DNA from 3 places in the Pseudoalteromonas sp. CR1 genome. Region 1 is predicted to be linked to each of the others. Evidence: predicted binding sites of a transcription regulator. Region 1 holds the regulator's gene; each other region holds the start of a gene.
The links. The regulator FliA, encoded in region 1, starts transcription of late flagellar genes. The targets are predictions, from matches to a motif close to CTAAAGNTNNNNNNNNNNNNGCCGATA.
Positions count from the first base shown of each region.

Region 2: KZZ04_RS07835 (DUF3530 family protein) is a predicted target of FliA. The motif match lies at 2,165-2,191, and genes of this name have one in related genera.
Region 3: KZZ04_RS18060 (DUF5610 domain-containing protein) is a predicted target of FliA. The motif match lies at 2,487-2,513, and genes of this name have one in related genera.

Region 1 is NZ_JAHXRM010000001.1:455,572-461,928, reverse strand. It holds gene KZZ04_RS02160 (chemotaxis protein CheA) at 1-1,899, opposite strand, end outside; gene KZZ04_RS02155 (protein phosphatase CheZ) at 1,915-2,682, opposite strand; gene cheY (chemotaxis response regulator CheY) at 2,701-3,084, opposite strand; gene KZZ04_RS02145 (RNA polymerase sigma factor FliA) at 3,124-3,834, opposite strand; gene KZZ04_RS02140 (MinD/ParA family protein) at 3,861-4,721, opposite strand; gene flhF (flagellar biosynthesis protein FlhF) at 4,714-6,189, opposite strand; gene flhA (flagellar biosynthesis protein FlhA) at 6,210-6,357, opposite strand, start outside.
Region 2 is NZ_JAHXRM010000006.1:165,310-171,666, forward strand. It holds gene rapA (RNA polymerase-associated protein RapA) at 1-1,286, shown strand, start outside; gene rluA (bifunctional tRNA pseudouridine(32) synthase/23S rRNA pseudouridine(746) synthase RluA) at 1,487-2,140, shown strand; gene KZZ04_RS07835 (DUF3530 family protein) at 2,261-3,166, shown strand; gene djlA (co-chaperone DjlA) at 3,149-4,006, opposite strand; gene murU (N-acetylmuramate alpha-1-phosphate uridylyltransferase MurU) at 4,028-4,693, opposite strand; gene KZZ04_RS07850 (aminoglycoside phosphotransferase family protein) at 4,690-5,691, opposite strand; gene lptD (LPS assembly protein LptD) at 5,804-6,357, shown strand, end outside.
Region 3 is NZ_JAHXRM010000030.1:410-6,766, forward strand. It holds gene KZZ04_RS18050 (RNA-binding protein) at 10-489, shown strand; gene murI (glutamate racemase) at 452-1,252, opposite strand; gene KZZ04_RS18060 (DUF5610 domain-containing protein) at 1,330-2,457, opposite strand; gene trmA (tRNA (uridine(54)-C5)-methyltransferase TrmA) at 2,620-3,717, shown strand; gene KZZ04_RS18070 (thiol:disulfide interchange protein DsbA/DsbL) at 3,778-4,416, opposite strand; gene KZZ04_RS18075 (thiol:disulfide interchange protein DsbA/DsbL) at 4,433-5,056, opposite strand; gene KZZ04_RS18080 (serine/threonine protein kinase) at 5,091-6,065, opposite strand; gene ccoG (cytochrome c oxidase accessory protein CcoG) at 6,143-6,357, opposite strand, start outside.

The sequences.
Region 1 (6,357 bases):
TAGTGCAAATGTTTGTTCACCAACTACAACCATTAAGGTAGGTAATATGGCAAGTGTTAGCGGTACTTTAATTTCTAAAATTGTACCAACACCTAGCTCTGACTGAATACTCACTGAGCCATTAAGTTGAGTGATTTTAGTTTTTACAACATCCATACCCACACCACGCCCTGAAATATCAGAGATCTCTTCCTTAGTAGAAAATCCTGGTGCAAATATTAAATTGTACGCTTCGGTATCTGATAAACGGCTCGCTTGATCGTGATCTAAAACGCCTTTACTGATTGCAATTTTTTTGAGCTTCTCAGCATCCATACCCGCACCATCATCTTTGATAGTTAACAAGATATGGTCGCCTTCTTGCGAAGCTGAAAGCGTGACATTACCCGTTCTAGGTTTGCCAGCTGCTTCACGAGCTGCTGGCATCTCTATTCCGTGGTCAACTGAGTTTCTAACTAAGTGAACAAGTGGATCTGCAAGTGCCTCAACCAAGTTTTTATCTAAATCAGTTTCTTCACCAACAAGCTGTAAACTAATATCTTTATTTAAGCTTCGTGCTAAGTCACGAACAACGCGAGGGAAGCGGCCAAATACCTTTTTAATTGGCTGCATTCGCGTTTGCATTACTGCGCCTTGGATATCAGCCGTCACAACATCTAAGTTAGAAATGGCTTTACCCATTGCTTCACTTTCTGAGTTTGTTGCTAAACTTACCAACCTGTTACGAACAAGTACAAGCTCACCCACCATATTCATTATTTGGTCTAGGCGTTTTGTGTCAACTCGGACTGTTGTTTCTGCTTGAGGAGGAGCTGGTTTTTTCACAGCTGCAGGCGCTGGAGCAGGCGCTGCTTTTGCTACCGGTTTTTCTGCAGGCTTTTGCACTGGTTTTGGCGCAGCAGCTTTTACAGGTTCAGGCTTTTTAACAGGCTCACTTACCTTAGCCGCGGGTTTTGGCGCTGGCTTAGACTCTGAAGCTGCAGGACTCTCTATTGATTTAGGGGCGCCGGTGCCATGAAGTTCATCTAGTAAAGCCTCAAATTCATCATCACTAATTTCATCATCGCTAGTATTACTTGCCGATGTATTTGTTGATGCCGTTGCAGTATTTTCTACTGGATTATTACTTGCTGGTTGCTCTTTTGCAGGCTCACTAGCGGCAACAGCGCCAAAACTTCCAACGCCATGGAGTTCATCAAGTAGATTATCAAACTCATCATCTGTAATGTCTCCACTGACATCACTGCTACTTGGCGAACTTTCAGCTATTGGGCTTTGACCTTTCCCGTGTAGCTCGTCGAGTAGGTTTTCGAATTCATCTTCTGTTATTTCATCTATCTGAGTTTCTTCATCGCTTTGCGCAGCTGAACCGCCGCTAAATAACTCATCAAAGGCAAATGGGTCTTCTTCATCTGCTGATGAAGTTTCTTCTGCCGCAGGCGTTTCTAAAGCTTCATGTTGAGGCTCATCTGCCGTGTCAAATGGAGATTCACCAGCAAGCTCTTCCTCTGTTGGAGGCAAGCCCAGTTTGTGAAGAACTTCAAGTAGTTCGGGATCGGCAGGCTCAGGTTTATCGCGGTTTTGAATGGTAGCAAACATCTCGTTAATAGTGTCGAGTGCCTGCAAAATCACATCCATTAACTCAGAGTTAACTGTTCGTACACCCTGTCTGAGTAAATCGAATACATTTTCTGCACCATGACATGCGTCAACTAACTCCGTCATGGCTAAAAACCCAGCACCACCTTTTACAGTGTGAAACCCTCTAAATATGGCATTGAGTAATTCGGTGTCTTCTGGATTGTTTTCCAGCTCAACTAACTGTTCAGATAAAAGCTCTAGGATTTCTCCTGCCTCTACAAGAAAGTCTTGTAAAATATCTTCATCGACTTCAAACATGCAGTTACTCTCCTCTTAGAAGCCCAAACTTGATAAAAGATCATCGACTTCATCTTGATCAGATACAACATCATTACGTGATTCTTTATCAATAATAGGGCCTTCTGGACCTGCTAAAGTTTGTTCGTCTAATGGTTCATTTGTTTTTTGTTGTTCTATTTTTTCGGCTTTACCGTCGTTTTGATCAGCAAAGGCAGTCAAAAGATGGATCAAACTTTCTTCGACTTCTCTAACAAGCTCAATAACCCGGCGAATAACTTGCCCGGTTAAATCTTGATAGTCTTGCGCCATAAGTACATTTGTCATCAAACTTTGCAGCTCATCGGTTTTATGATGAGATTTGTTCATAAACTTATCAATGCTGTGGCATAACGATTTAAACTCTCCTAACTCAATCTCTCGATTCATTAGGCGATCCCATGTCGGTTTGATATGAGATATCTCATCCGCCAACTGCTGAGCAATTGGTAGGCTAGCCTCAACAGCATCCATTGTTTTATTTGCGGCATTTTCTGTCATTTCTATAACATAATTAAGCCGTTTTTTTGCATCTGGAATCGCATCGGTAGTTAAGTCAGTTAAGCGAGTGTCTAGCTCGAAGCTTTTTAAAGCTTCATGCAATTGACGGGTTAACTTTCCAACTTCAGCAAATATTTCAGATTGCTCCTTAGAAGCAGTATCTAAAATTAACTGATTGGCTTTGTCTTGCTCACCGTTTTCTAGATAAACAACGAGCTGACGAGCTTGTTCTAAAGTTATTTGAGGCGCAGCAAGTGCTGACATAAGCCTCTCCCCCTATCATTAGCCTAAACGTTCAAATACTTTTTCTAATTTAGTTTTGAGTGTTCCAGCAGTAAATGGCTTAACAATATAACCATTAACACCTGCCTGTGCTGCCGCTATAATTTGTTCTTTTTTAGCTTCAGCCGTTACCATCAATACCGGAATGTGTTTAAGCTTATCATCCGCACGTATTGCTCTTAGTAGGTCTATACCCTGCATTCCTGGCATATTCCAATCGGTAACAACAAAATCAAATACTTGATTTTGTAGCATTGGCAAAGCGGTTGACCCATCGTCTGCTTCTTGAACATTAGTGAAACCTAAGTCACGCAACAGATTTTTAATAATACGTCTCATTGTTGAAAAATCGTCAACAACCAGAATTTTCATGTTTTTATCCAAAACATCCCCCAGTGAGGTCTTAACCTTGTTTACTTACTACTAATTTATCCAGTCATTGATTTTAGCTTTGAGCTTAATCATCGCCTGACCATGTATTTGACTTACACGCGATTCGCTTACATCGAGTATATGCCCTATTTCTTTTAAATTCATTTCATCGTTATAGTACAAAGACAGCACCATTGCATCTCGCTCTGGCAAAGATTTTATCGCACCTAATAAAGACTCATTAAACCGCTCATTTTTAACGTTATTAAACGGTTTGTCTAGCGCTAAATCTTGATCAACTGGACTGATGACATCCTCGTCGACACCAAGGTCTTCTATACCTAGTACTTTACTTGCATTTACATCGTTTAAGATATGATGGTACTCATTTAACGAAATTTCAAGTTTTTCAGCAACTTCTATATCTGTAGGCTCACGGCTTAAGCTTTTTTCTAAAAAAGCAATTGTTTCAGCCACCAAACGGCTTTTGCGATGCACCGAACGGGGTGCCCAATCGCCGCGTCGCATTTCGTCAAGCATTGCGCCACGAATACGAATCCCTGCAAAAGTTTCAAAGCTGGCGCCTTTGGTTGCATCAAAGCTCTTAGATGCTTCAATCAGGCCAATCATGCCTGATTGTATTAAATCGTCCAGCTGAACGCTGGCAGGTAAACGCGCTATAAGGTGACATGCCACTTTTTTGACGAGTGATGCATGTTTTTCAACAATCACATTTAAATTTTGTGCTGATTGATATCCCATAACTTTATTCACCAATGTTGTCATAATTAGCCGTTTACTAGTTTCTCTATGAAAAACTCCAGATGACCCGATGGTTGGTTAGGTATTGGCCATTTAACTGCTTTTGTTGCTAGCGCTTGAAACGCCAGTGCCGCAGGCGAATTTGGAAAAAGTTCTACAATAACTTTTTGACGGCGTGTTGCCTTACGCATATTTTCGTCGTAGGGAACCGTTGCAACCAAGTCCATTGATACATCTAAAAAACGATCGGTTACTTTGGAAAGTTTAGCAAATAGCTCTTGCCCTTCACGCATGCTGCGGACCATATTTGCAACAATTTTAAATTTATATACACCATGCTCACGGCTCAATACTTTTATCAGCGCGTAGGCATCTGTTATTGATGTGGGCTCGTCGCATACAACAACCATGACATCTTGTGCTGCGCGGGAAAAACTCAGCACCATGTCAGAAATACCTGCTGCAGTATCTACAATTAAAATATCAAATTCTGTATTTAATTCGCTAAAAGCTCTGATGAGTCCCGCATGCTCTGAAGGCGACAATTCAACCATACTTTGAGAACCCGACGTCGCGGGTACAATTTTAATACCTGCGGGGCCTTCAACTAGAATTTCATCAAGTTCGCATTCACCAGATAAAACATGTGATAAGTTACGTTCAACACGCAGCCCTAGCATAACGTCACAGTTTGCTAAGCCTAAATCGGCATCAAGAACCAATACTCTGTTACCTTGCTGGCCTAATGCAATTGCAGTATTAAGAGAAACATTTGTTTTTCCTACTCCACCTTTACCGCCAGTGACAGCGATAACTTTTACGCCGTTGTTATTGTTTTGACTCATTTTGCGCAGGCCACTTGCTTGATCTAATACTGTGTTAATCATACATCCCTACTGTGCTTGGCGCCACTGCTTGGTGCCTTGAATGTTGTGCTTTTGCTCTTTTTAAATAGAGTTGCTCAGCCTTTTTAACTAGTTTTTCAGCATTTGCAACTCGAATATCTTCTGGTACTCGTTGACCGTTAGTAAGATACCCTATTGGAAGGCGATTTTGAATCGCAATACTAATAATCTCACCTAAACTTAAAGATTCGTCTAATTTGGTGAATATACAACCACTTAACTGCACTTTCTTAAAGTGTCTAACGGTTTCTTGCAACACGTGTATTTGCGATGTTGCACTGAGCACTAAATAACTACGAATATCAACGCGCTGGTTACGCATAAGAGTATTAAGCTGCTCAGTTAAACGTAAGTCGCGTTGGCTCATACCCGCAGTATCAATTAATACTAGTCGTTTATTTCGTAAATGATATAAAACTTCAGCTAATTCATTAGCATCTTTAACTTGCTTAACGCCACAGCCTATAATTCGACCATACGTAGCAAGTTGCTCATAAGCACCAATTCTGTATGTGTCGGTTGTGATTAAAGCGACTTTGTCTGCACCGTACTTTTGTGCACCAAGTGCAGCTAATTTAGCAACTGTGGTTGTTTTACCAACCCCAGTTGGGCCAACCAAAGCGTATACGCCGCCTTGACGTAAAATTTCGTTATTGGTTGTCTGCATCTGATCTTCAACCATTGTTAAAAGTGCTTTCCAACCTTGCTGACGAGACACATCGTCAGGTACAAAGCACGCCATTTGCTCTGCAACATCTTTATCTATACCCATACCAACTAAACGATCAATCATGCATGCACGAGTAGGGTCGCGTCTTGCCATGTCTTGTTGCATAAGCCCTGATACTTGATGCTCTAACAACTGACGAATGGCATTCATTTCATCACGCATTGACGAAATTTGCTCACTTTCATTGTGTTTAGTTTCTTGACGGTTTGTCACTGGGGTATCAAGGTCATCAAAATCACTTTCTAGGTCATCAAACCCAAGGCTGTCTGCTTGTGTTTGCGGACGAGCTGAAGCTTGACGTTCATTGGTAAATATAGGTCGAGGACGCTGTTCTTGCACTGGCTCTTGGTAGTTGTCTGTAGTATCAATACCTGATTGCGAAAACATAGAAGCCAGTTCTGCAGAGCGAGGACGAGGAGCTTGACGCTCTAATAATGCTTGAAGACTATCAGCTACTTTCGCTTGTGGCTCTGGCTTAGCGCGAAGTGGCTCTGGTTTTACAAAATTATGCACTGGCTGTGACTTTGCAAAACTTTGTGCTGGCGCACTTTGCGGTTGCTTTTTTTTAGGGGCTGCTTTGTCATAATCAACTGCTGCTACAATTTCGACACCGTTAGCTAGCTTTTTATTCGACATAATAACCGCATCAACACCCAATTCGTCTTTAACTTCTTTAAGTACTGTGCGCATATCTTTAGCAAAAAAACGTTTTATTTTCATGATTCAACCCCTTTAAAATCTTATTGTTGGCCTACAGAGCTGACTATCTTGATCTGTCTTTCATCTGGTACCTCTTGATAAGACATCACCCTTAAACCCGGGATGGTGTACTTAACAAAACGAGATAACACAGTGCGTAACATTCCCGACGTTAGCAATATTGAAGGT
Region 2 (6,357 bases), on a different contig from region 1:
TAGAGCGTGACCGCGCAGCAGCATTTTTTGCCGACGAATACGACAACGCACAAATACTATTGTGTTCAGAAATTGGCTCTGAAGGTCGTAACTTCCAGTTTTCGCATCATTTAGTGTTGTTTGATTTACCGCTAAACCCTGATTTACTTGAGCAACGTATTGGCCGTTTGGACCGCATTGGGCAAACGCAAGATGTGAATATTCACGTACCGTACTTTGAAAACACAGCGCAAGAAGTATTACTGCGTTGGTACAACGAAGGCCTTGATGCGTTTGAAACAACATCAACTACAGGGCAATTATTGTATAAAGAGTTTCGCGACGATTTACTTGAATACATTTCAGCGCATAACTGTGATGAAGACGAGCTAGATCCACTGCTTGAACAAGTTGCTCAGCAAAATGCTGTGCTACGTAAAAAAATGGAAAGCGGGCGAGATCGTTTATTAGAGCTGCATTCTTCTGGCCAAGGTGCTGCTGACTCTCTGGTTACTGACATAGAAAAACTCGATAACCAGTTTGAACTGCCAAGTTACATGATCAACGTGTTCGACACTTTTGGTGTAAGCCAAGAGGATAAAGGCGAGAACACCATTATTTTAAAGCCTACTGAACACATGTTAAACGCGTCATTCCCATCGCTTAAAGATGATGGAATGACAGTTACATTTGACCGCGATACCGCACTTTCACAAGAAGATGTACACTTTATTAGTTGGGATCACCCAATGGTACAAGGCACAATGGACATGATTTGTGACGATGACTTTGGTAGCGCATCGGTAGCCTTACTTAAAAACAAAAAACTTCCCGCGGGCACTTTTTTTGTTGAGTTGATATTTGTTGCCGAAGCAATGGCGCCTAAAGTATTGCAAGTGGGCCGCTTTTTACCCCCTACGCCTATTCGTATATTACTTGATAAAGCCAGCAATAACTTAGGCGAAAACGTCGCATTTGACGGGTTTAACCAACAGCTTTCAGCCGTCGGTCGTCAAACAGCAAGTAAACTGGCAGGTGCATTGCAAAGCGCAATTCACCCAATGATCACGACTGCAAAAGACATGGCACAAGAAAAACTCGATGTTATTCGTGCAGCGTCGCTAGCTAAAATGCAAAGCACGCTAATTGAAGAACAATCTCGTTTAGAAGCCCTTAAACAAATTAACCCGAATATTCGCCAAGAAGAAATTACTTTCTTTGATAAGCAGCGCAGCGAGTTGACTACGCACATTGAAAAAGCGCAGTTACAACTAGATGCAATTCGCTTAATAGTTGTTTCTCACTAGGGGTTTTTGAGCTTTAAGTTTATAGCTGTCAGTCGTTAGTAAAAATGACAGCTTAATAAAGCGCGGTATTTATACCGCGCTTTTTTATATTCAAAAAATGCATATAAATTAGAAGCCTTTGTACAGACTATCAATGTTTTCCTTGAGCCTTTGCCCTTGCTCCCCTAAAATAGTGCCCTTCAAAATCATTAAGGTCGGCCGTGTTAGTTAATTACAATCCCCCAATGAACCCGTATTTAACCATACTTTTTCAAGACGACGACTTGCTCATTGTTAATAAACCCAGCGAATTATTGACCGTACCTGGTAAAGATCCTAAACATGCCGACAGCTTAATTAACCGAGTGAATCGCGTGTTTCCAACCGCACGAATTGTTCACCGCCTTGATATGGCAACTTCCGGCATACTTTGCCTTGCTATGAATAAAGCTGCCCATAGGCATTTAAGCATGCAGTTTCAAGAACGTGAAACTGCTAAGCGGTATATTGCTCGCGTATTTGGGCAACTTGAACAAGACAATGGTTCTGTTGACTTGCCACTTATTTGCGACTGGCCTAATCGCCCAAAGCAAATGGTGGATCATGAAAATGGTAAGCCATCGCTCACTCACTATAAAATACTTGAACGAGAAGAAAGCGCCACTCGCGTAGAGCTCACTCCTATTACTGGTCGTTCACATCAATTACGTGTACATATGCTAAGCCTTGGCCATCCTATTCTAGGTGACAGACTCTATGCCCACACAGAGGCGCTTGCAGCCGCTCCGCGTTTACAACTTCACGCACAAATGTTGCAACTAAAACACCCAGTCACCGAGCAAATAATGACCTTCGAAGCAGAACCCGAGTTTTAACGGGCTCAATTACTTAGCAAAGGGTTAAACTTTTAGTTAAACATGCCGATACCTAACTAATGACCACTAGCTGAGCGTGTTATGGTGTTTTTGCAATTAATTAAAAAGACTTTGTGTTACATGGCATATAGCTGCGTGGCCATTTTAGTAATGCCTGCAACTGCCGCTGAACATATTGCTCCGCCTTCTTTTTCGAGTGTTGAAAATAGCGATATTAAACGCCTTCTACCCAGCGATGAAGTGAAAACCTTATTGGCAGGTGAAACTGAGTTTTTAAGTTTGCACAGTGAATACATGAGTGCTGATTTTAGAGGGACTGTATTACTGATCCCCGACTGGCAATCAACCCCTACCAATAATTCAGGAATGAGTTACTTACGCAAGGAGCTTAACAATTTAGGCTACACCACCTATGCGATGACCACCCCTGATATTGATTGGCAAGCGAGTAAAATAGCAGAGACGGCCGCAGAAACAGCACCAAGCACTGCCACTGAAACAGAGAGTCAAGCCAACAGTGAATCAGAGCAGCCTAATGTTTCAAGTAAAAATGAAGCGCCTCACCATGTGGATGCTATTGAAGCCGTCAGTGATGAAGTACTCGACAACTACAAATTAAATTTACTGGCGCGCTACAAAGCCCTTTACCAAACAGCGATGGAAGAGCCTAGCAATATTGTTATTATTGCCCAAGGCACCAGTGCAGGGGTATTGACTGAATATTATGCAGATTTTCCGCAAGAACGCGTGGATGCGTTTATTAGTTTAAGTAGCTATTTACCCAATGCAAAACGCAATAAAAGCCTAAACCAAACAACGTCTCTTGTTACGCCTGCCCTTTTAGATATTTATTACGCCGGCGACAATCGCGATATTTTAATTAACCTAAAGAATCGCCAGCGCTGGGTTAACCGAAACGCTAAATTCGACTACCGCCAGCGCCAATTATTTGGGCTTCGTGATCAGCCGCAACAACATGCTCGGCTAACAAAAGAAATAGACGGCTTTTTACGCCGCCTTTTTTAAATATTCATAGGCCGCTTGAATATCTTGGCTTTTTTTAACGGCTAATTCCATCATATGCTTTGGTAAACCTTGCGATACTAATTTATCTGGGTGGTGTTGCGCCATTAACTTACGGTAAGCTACTTTTACTTCTCGCTCTGTTGCTCCTTCGTTAAGCCCTAAAAGCCCAAGCGCTTGAGTACGATTCATGTTGTTATTAGGTGGCACATGATGGCCTGAACCTTCTTTATAACTGCTACTTTGCCCTTGCTGCTGTTGATAACGCTGTTGCTGTTTTCTAAAATTAAACTCAGCTTGATAGCGTTTAAGCACAAACGCAAAATGAGTTTTAGAAATGCCTAGCTGTTTACTTACTTCACTCAGTAATTGCTTTTCTTGCTCAGCCAAAATGCCATCAGAAAACGCCATTTGAATTTGTATTTCTAAAAATAATTGCAGTAAATCATGACGCTTAGCAAAACGTTCTTTAAAATCATGAACGGTTTCTTTTAATGAAAAGTCACTTTGCTTACCCGCCTGAAACGCATGCTGAGCTTCGCGGCGCTCTTCGCCTTTTAAGCCCATTTCATCCATAAATAAGCTGGCGGCTTTTATATGTACTTCGCTTACTCGGCCGTTAGACTTTGCAATATGGCCCATCACTGCAAAGCAGCTGGAAAAAAATAACGCTTGGCGTTGATGAACATCGTCACCATTAAATAAACTTGAAAAGCCACCTGCTTTATCAAAATTATTTTTTAAACTTTTATCAAATAAATGCCCTAGATATAGACCTAAAATAGCACCAAAAATTTTGCCAAACATAAAGCCAAAACAAAATCCGAGTATTTTTCCCCACATGTAAACTGCTACTCCTATTAATTATGTGTCGGCCTGCGCCAAGCGCTCATTTAATGCCGTTAAACGCGCTGGTGTGCCTATGTCGTCCCAACTACCAATATAAAGCTCTGTTGACACTAAGTGTTTGCTTAGTTTTTCTCGTAGTAACGGCCCAAGTGGAAGAATGCCTGGCTCTAAACCATTAAAAAAATCAGCCTGATAACGGCTAATACCCGAGAACGTATACTTTGGACTCTCAGGCGATAAATGACTCAATGCAAAATCGCCATCAGGATTATGAGGTGGATTTTCAATAAGCACCAAATGCGCCTCTCCTGGCTGCAAATGCAATTGCATAAGTGAGCTTACATCGTAATCGGTAAATACATCGCCATTAATCACAATAAACGATTCACCTAATAAGGGAAGTGCTTGAATAATTCCCCCTGCGGTTTCAAGGCCGCCTTCAACCTCTTGGCTATACACAATACTTACACCAAATTGACTACCATCTTTGAAGTACGCTTTAATTTTATCACCTTGCCATGCAAGATTTATCACTATGTCGGTAATACCTGCGGCCTTCAAATTATTAACATGGTGCTCTATTAATGGTTTATTTTGCACTTTAAGCATAGGCTTAGGCATAGCGTGAGTGAGCGGCATCATACGCTGCCCACGTCCTGCAGCTAGAATCATGGCTTTCATAAGCTTACCTGCTCTAATTTTTTAATCACTTTTGGCGCTATTGTATTTTTAACCCAATCACCGAGCGCATTGAGCTCAGGGTAACGTGCAGCAATTTCTGTAATATACTCAAGGGTGGGCAAAATATTAGCTAAATAACCTGTTTTACCATCACGTAAATACAGCCGGCAAAATATACCAGCGGCTTTTAAATGACGCTGTAAACCGGTTAAGTCAAACCAAACTTTAAATTGCTCAAACGACGTGTTAGCGACTAAGCCTTGACGTTTAAATTCGTTATAACCAAATACTAATAGTTGAGCGAGCTCATCATCAGGTAGCTTAAAATAGCAATCGCGTAATAACGAAACTAAATCGTAACAAAGCGGCCCGCGCACGGTGTCTTGGTAATCTATTATCGCCCACTGCGAATTGCTGTGCATAATATTACGGCTATGATAGTCGCGATGCACTGTTACTGTGGGCTGTTCAAGCATGGCTTTAGTGAGTAGATCGCAGCTCGACTCCCACATTTTAAGCTGATTTTTATCAACGTTTTCAGCAATAAAATCTTTTACTAACCATTGGCTAAATATCGATAATTCAAGCGCTATAAAGTCTTTACCATAGGCCAACATATCTGAGGCTTCAGGCGTTTTTGCCCACTTGGCTGATAAACTTATTAACTGTGTGTAGTAACCGGTTCTATTTGCATCATTAAGCATGTCGGCTAAGTGTGTGCTGCCTAAATCAGTTAAAATAAAAAACCCTTGTTGTTCATCACTTTTAATAATATGCGGTAACAAAAAGCCTTGGTCGGTAAAAACTTGGTTCAAAAATAAGTACGGTGCGTTATTGACCTTTAGTGGATCGGAGTCCATTACAATAAAGTGCTGATTATTAATTGTTAAGCGAAAATAACGCCTAAAGCTTGCATCTCCGGTTATGGCCTCAAGTGTATCTGGCTGTTTGCCAAAGTGGGCCATTATGAACTGTTGTAAATTATCAAAGCGTGTCATTTTATAAGATATCTATTTTTAACTAAGTTAATTAGGTCAATTACTGTATTTGCCATTATTTTCCTTTATTATGTGTAAATTATATTTATACACACAGCATTAGGGTCAATAAATGAGCAAAACCTGGGGCATTTTGATGCTAAGCGTAGTTAGCGCACCATCGCTTGCCGAAACTGAACTGACACACAAACTTTGTGGCACTTCAATGCAAACCAGAGCTTGGCAACCGCTACCTGGCATTAAGCTTGGTAATGTTGACATTAAAGCTGATGATGTAGAACTCCTTGGTACTCAAAGTGCCGAATTTAGCGGCAATGTTGATATTAACACCGTTAATATGAGTTTGTCCGCACAAACTGCATTGATAGACAAGCAACGTGGTTTACTTAATGCCACTGGCCCAATTGTATATCGCGATGCTGTAAGTAACGTAAATAGCTCTGGTTTAAATGCCGATTTAAATAATTCAGAAATAAGCTTACTAGGTGCTGATTACAAGCTTACAGAACAACAAGGCAAAGGTGGTGCTGAAAAGCTCACTATAAACGATTCTGGCTTAGTACTGATGAATGCAAGCTTTACTGCTTGTCCGGGAGAAACGCCAGCTTGGGAAATTGAAGCCGACGAGATTAACTTATCTCGCGAACAAGGCTGGGGCGAAACTCA
Region 3 (6,357 bases), on a different contig from region 1:
AGATCTAAAATGAAATTACCCGATCAAAAATCTTTTGTCTTTTCTGTTGTTATTGCTGTAGTTGGTTTTGTTATTGTTAAGTTCGTCCTTGATAGCTTAGAACTTGACCCTGCAATTGTATTTGCTGTTGGCCTGTTAGTAGGTGGGCTAGTTATTGCTGCTATGTCGTCTGACGTTTTAGAAGAGACCGAAGTGAAGACTAAAACACTTTACGTTGGTAACCTTCCTTACCGTGCAAACGAAGGTGTGGTTCGTGCTTTGTTTGAAGAGCAAGGTAAAGTATTCAACGTTCGTCTATTAAAGGATAAAAATACAGGCAAACGTCGTGGCTTTGGTTTTGTTGAAATGGCGCAAGCTGACGCAGACAATGCTATTGCTAACTTGAACGATAGTGAGTTTCAACAACGAACTTTAAAAGTACGTGAAGCAAAACAAAAACAAGAAGATGATGCTAACGCCCTTCGAACTCAGGCGGATCAATCAGCGTAACTAGCTTAACCGCCAGTTTATCACTGAACACATTAGCCGTTGCATAGTATTGCAGCGGCTTTTTTATATCTGATATATTTTGTGCTAATAAACCTAATTCGTCTAATAAATAACTGACCCTACTTGCTATTGCTACGCCGGAGTCCACCAGCTGAATACTATTTTCAAAGTATTCACTAATTTGTTTTGCAAGTATGGGAAAGTGTGTACATCCTAATATAAGTACGTCTACTTGCTTTTCAATATTCAAATCTTCAAGCACGGCATGCAATTTAATTGTATCTAAGCAGTCATTGAAAAAAAGCTGTTCCGCAAGGTTTACCAACTCAACACTACTATATAAGTTAACGATTACATTACTGGCATGCTGTGCTATTAGTGTTTTTGTATACGAGCTCGCTATTGTGGCTGGTGTTGCCAGTAAAGCAATGTGGTTTGAATGAGTTAATTCTGCTGCGGGTTTTATCGCTGGTACAACACCAACAATGGGTATATCTGTAATTTTGCGTACGGCACTTAATGCAGACGTAGATGCCGTGTTGCACGCTATAACAATTAAATCGACGTTTAGCTTGTTTAACTTAATAAAATGAATAAGCGAACACAAACGATTAATGATTGTTTGTTGTGTCTGAGCCCCATAAGGTAAGAAAGCATTATCCATGAAATAGCTATATTGAGCATTCGGGATACGTTGCTTTATATGTTCAAGTACTGTTGTGCCACCAATCCCTGAATCAAAAACCATTATATGCGCTGACAAACGACCGTTCCTATAATTAGATTAGAACGGCAGTTTGCCATGTGATTTTTGCAAAAGAAAGTAGTTTAAGGTTAAGGCTAAACCTCGTCAGCTGTTTGCTTTGCCGCGCTATTTAACTTATTAAGGTTTTCAAACATAGCTTTTGTATAATCAACCAGCTTATCGATCTCACTTTGGTCCTCATTGAGCCATTGCATGATGCCTGATAACTGATTTTGAATATCTAACTCGGAGGCTTTAGAAAATGCCTCTCGTAGATCATCATTAAAAGGCGCTATTTTATCTGCAATTACTTTTTCTGGGGCCGGTTTATTTTCTTCATAACCTTTTATTGCAGCAACCGTTTTGGTTTGTCGTAGGTCCATTGAAAATGCAACTAGTTGCTCATTGCCTAAACTAAGCTCTTGCGCTTCTTCAAATGCCTGATCTAAATCACCGCTAAAAAAAGTTTTACTTACGTTTTGTAGGTTTTCCATCAACTCATTAATTGCTTCTTGCTCTTTATCATTAAGGTCGCCGTTAACTGACATTGAAAATGAAAGCTCCCTCGATTGTGATGATTCACTTACGAATGCCTCTCCTCCCTTACCACGTTGATAACTGCTAGCAGACTGAGATTTAAACGCATCGGCAAAACTAATTGTTACTTCATCGCCTTCTGCGGTTGTAAAGCTGTACTGAGCATTATTACTTAAACTGGCATACTGTGCTTGTGTTACCCCCACACTGGCGGGCATTGGGTTGAACAAATTATCTTCAAACTCATCAAGGCCATTGAAAATGCCTTCTTTTGATTTATTGATCCCCTCTTGGGTTTCATCGTTTAGCACGCCAGACTCTTTGAGCTCATCAACAGCGTCATCAATACCTATTTGAACCCCCTTACGGGCATCACTTAACATACCTTTTAATTTATCGTCATCGGCACCATCAGCTTTTGCTTTATTAACGGCGCCAGTGACAAAGTCGAGTACATTTTTAACAATTTCTTCAAAATCAAAAAGGGGTTTTTCTGCCTTTTTTTCTTGAACAGGTAAACCAAGCTGCTCTGCCATTTTATCGCCTAAGACTTTAGCAGCCAACTCTTTGCCTCGTTGCTGATAACTGTCTTGCGGAGACGTGATGGTAGGTTGTTGTACATCAGCTTTGTTATTGAATTTGTTTATATTCTGGCTTGGTATAAACCCATAGTTGCCTATTTTCATGATTCGTCTCCTGAGCGTGCGTACTTTATTATCGGCCAGAGCATAAAAAACTAAAGTAAACCGCGTAAAAAAACATCATTTATTCTTGCCAAAACTAGACAAATGCGAACCGCTCCCTACAATAGCGCCGATAAACAGATCTTAGATAAGGCAATAACGCGAATGGCAGTTATTAAAATAGATACCACACAGTACCAAGCGCAGTTAAGTGAAAAAGAACAGCGTATAACTTCACAGTTTCAACGTTTTGGTGTGGAGCAGCTAGAAGTGTTTAGCTCGGAGCCAATTAACTACCGCCAACGTGCCGAGTTTAGAGTATGGCATGATGGAGACGATCTGTTTCATATAATGTTCGATCAGCAAACTAAAGAAAAAATACGCGTGGATACGTTTGACCCTGCAGCACCGCTTGTTGGTGAAATAATGCAAGTAATGGTTGAAAACCTTAAGCCATGTGAGGTTTTACGCCGAAAGCTTTTTCAAATAGATTACCTGTCTACACTCAGCGGTGAAATTTTAGTGAGCTTGCTTTACCACAAGCCGCTTGATGATGAATGGCTACGTGAAATTAAAGCGCTTAAGGCAAAGCTGAGTGAAAAATATAAGATAGACTTTATTGGCCGAGCACGTAAGCAAAAAGAAATGCTAGGTGATGACTTTGTAACAGAGCGATTAACTGTAAATGGCCAAGAACTCGTTTACCAACAAGTAGAGAATAGCTTTACGCAACCTAATGCGAAAGTAAATATAAGCATGCTTGAGTGGGCACAAGGTTTATGTAAACCACTTAAAAATGATTTACTAGAGCTTTACTGCGGTAATGGTAACTTTTCTATTGCACTAGCTGGCTCTTTTAATAAAGTACTAGCAACTGAGATATCTAAGTCATCTGTTTACTCTGCTCAATACAATATCGAGAAGAACAATGTAGATAATCTCGATATTATACGTATGTCGAGCGAAGAGTTTACTCAAGCGATGAATGGAGAACGTACTTTTTCTCGTCTAGATGGCATTGATTTAAAAAGTTACAATTGCCAAACCATCTTAGTCGACCCGCCACGCGCTGGTATGGATGAATTGACCTGTGATTTAGTGGCTAACTACGAAAATATTATTTACATATCGTGCAACCCTGACACACTGGAACGCGATCTAGATCATTTAACGCGTACTCATAACGTCAAGCGCTTTGCGATATTTGATCAGTTCCCTTATACACATCATATAGAATCAGGTGTGTATTTGCAGAAAAAATAACGGTGAGTAAAAACTTATAGGCACAAAAAAGCTCCTATAAAGGAGCTTTTTTGTATTCTTTTACTTACTTGCCAAGTAATTAATTAACTTGCTGATATCTTCAGGTGCCGTAACACCTGATTCACGGCCTAAGTTTAATTTATACTTACCGTTTACAATAAATGTTGGAACACCACGAAGGGCGCCTTTTTCTTTAAAGTACTCTTGGTCGCGTTTCATCTTAGAGCTTAATGTACGAACCGAAAAGCTTTTAAATAACTTATCAAATTTATCGCCATCAACACCTTGCGCAACGAACACATCTTTTACGTCAGCTAATTCGTTAAATTTAGCGCGTTTTGTGTGAATATGATTAAAAATAGCTGCAATAATTTTTTCTTTTTGCGGAAGTACTTCTGCAGTGGCTAATGCTTGGCTCATCATTTGTTGGTTTTCTGGGTTACGAACACCCACAAAGTCAACGTGACTCTTTTTAAACTTAACATTTTTATCAAGTTTAGGCTTAAATTCGCTGATCAATGACTCGTAGTTATTACACGCCGGGCAGTAAAAAGAGAAAAACTCTTTTACTTCTGGCTTTTTAGTAGCGCGTTCAGAAATAACATCGTAATGAACGCCTTCTTCATAGGTCGCCGCAAAGCTCGTTGCTGCCAGTGGTAATACTAATGCAAGTAACCCTGCTTTAAGTAGTTTAATCATACTTATACTCCAAAATTTATAATGCTAATAAAAACGCAATTAACTCATCAAGTTCTTGTTGGTTTTTTATGGTGTTAATGTTGATTTTGTATTTATCGTTAACGATAAAAGTAGGTACGCCAGTTAATGCACCTAATTTTGAATATTTATTTTGTTTGTCTTGCATTGCTTGTTCTGCGGCAATAATTGGCATGCTTGCAATAGCTTGGTCAAAAGTGTCGCTATCTATCCCGTTAACTTCCAACAGCTTTTTAAGATCTTTAACTTCTGTTAAAGGCACACCTTGAATATGAATGCTTCTAAAAATTTGGTCAGCTATATTTTGTGCTTGGCCTTGTTGTTTGGCAATTAAGTAAGCAAAGCTTAAGTTACTTTGTGCTTGTGGAGATACACCACCTAAAAAGTTAACGTGGCTTTTAACAAACTCAGTACCTTCCGGCAGTTTTTTTTCAATTGCTTTAGCCACTGGTTCAAATTTAAAACAGTGCGGACAATAAAATGAAAAGAACTCTGTTACTTGGGGTGTTGTGCTTTTTTCAGTTTTAATAATAGTGTATTGGTTATTAGCCTCAAACTGTGCAGCAAAGGCTGCAAATGGTAAACATAAAAGAAGTAGGCTCAGTTTTAATTTTTTAAGCATTAGTATCTCGTTGTACTTGTCATTAAATAATAAATTACGGCAATAATTTTAACGGCGGTTCTTGCAGAGCTGCAAGTTGTTCTTTAAGCGCTAAAATTTGTTGCTCCCAGTATTTGTCATCAGCAAACCATGAAAAGTTCCGCACGAAAGCAGGATCGCTCCACCTTTTTGCCACCCATCCCATGTAATGAATAATACGCATTGCTCGCAGCGGTTCAATTAATTTGAGTTGAGCGTGGTCAAAATCACAGAATTCTTCATACGCCCCAACTAAGGTGTCTAACTGTAACAGTTGCGTTGGCCTGTCGCCACTTAGCATCATCCATAAATCTTGAATCGCAGGTCCCTGGCGACTATCGTCTAAATCTACGAACATTAACGCATCGCCAGCCCATAATATATTGCCTGCGTGGCAATCTCCATGTAAGCGAATACTATTTGTTTCTTGATACTGCTTTTGTGTCTGCTCAATTACCAAATCTAAAATAGTATAAAAAGCAGTGCTTAATCCCATTGGCACTAAGTTACTTTTTTGAAGATGAACTTTAGCTGTATGTAAATACTCACCACAGCTTATTGTTGGTCTGTAAGTAAATGGTTTTGTTTTAGCTACTTGGTGCATTCGACCAATCAAACGTCCCATAACATCAAGCTGATCTAAATTATCTACTTCAAATAATCGCCCACCCACACTTGGAAAAACCACAAACATATAACCCTGGTGTTCAAACAAGCTTTGTCCGTTATGTAAAACAGGGGCTACAACGGGTACTTCAGCGTCAGCCAATTCAAAAGCAAAGTCATGTTCTTCTTGAATTTGTGCTTTACTCCAGCGCTCGGGACGATAAAACTTTACGACGTAACGAAGACCGTCTTCGGCCTTGAATTGATAAACTCTATTTTCATAACTGTTAAGCGCTAATAGCCCAGACTCAGGATAAATGCCTATGGTTTCTATCGCATCGAGTATTAAATCTGGGGTTAAATCTATAAAGCTAAATTTGCTCATACTCTTCTTATATAAATTAAAAGCGGGCTAAACCCGCTTTTGTTATTGGCTATATGCACCGAATTAGAAAGTGCGACTTATCGCGCTCTAAAAAAATTACTCGATTGCGATATCGTTTCATCCGGTTCGTTAACTGGTGACAGCACAAAATTAAACTCTGTTATAGGCAATTTTAAATCATAAGGATCCATAACGAGTGACAAAGGTTCATTGTGAGATTGCCCTGCTTGAACCGTGAATACCTGCTTACCTATGTATTTAAAATTTTCTAGCCCTATAACTTTAATATTAA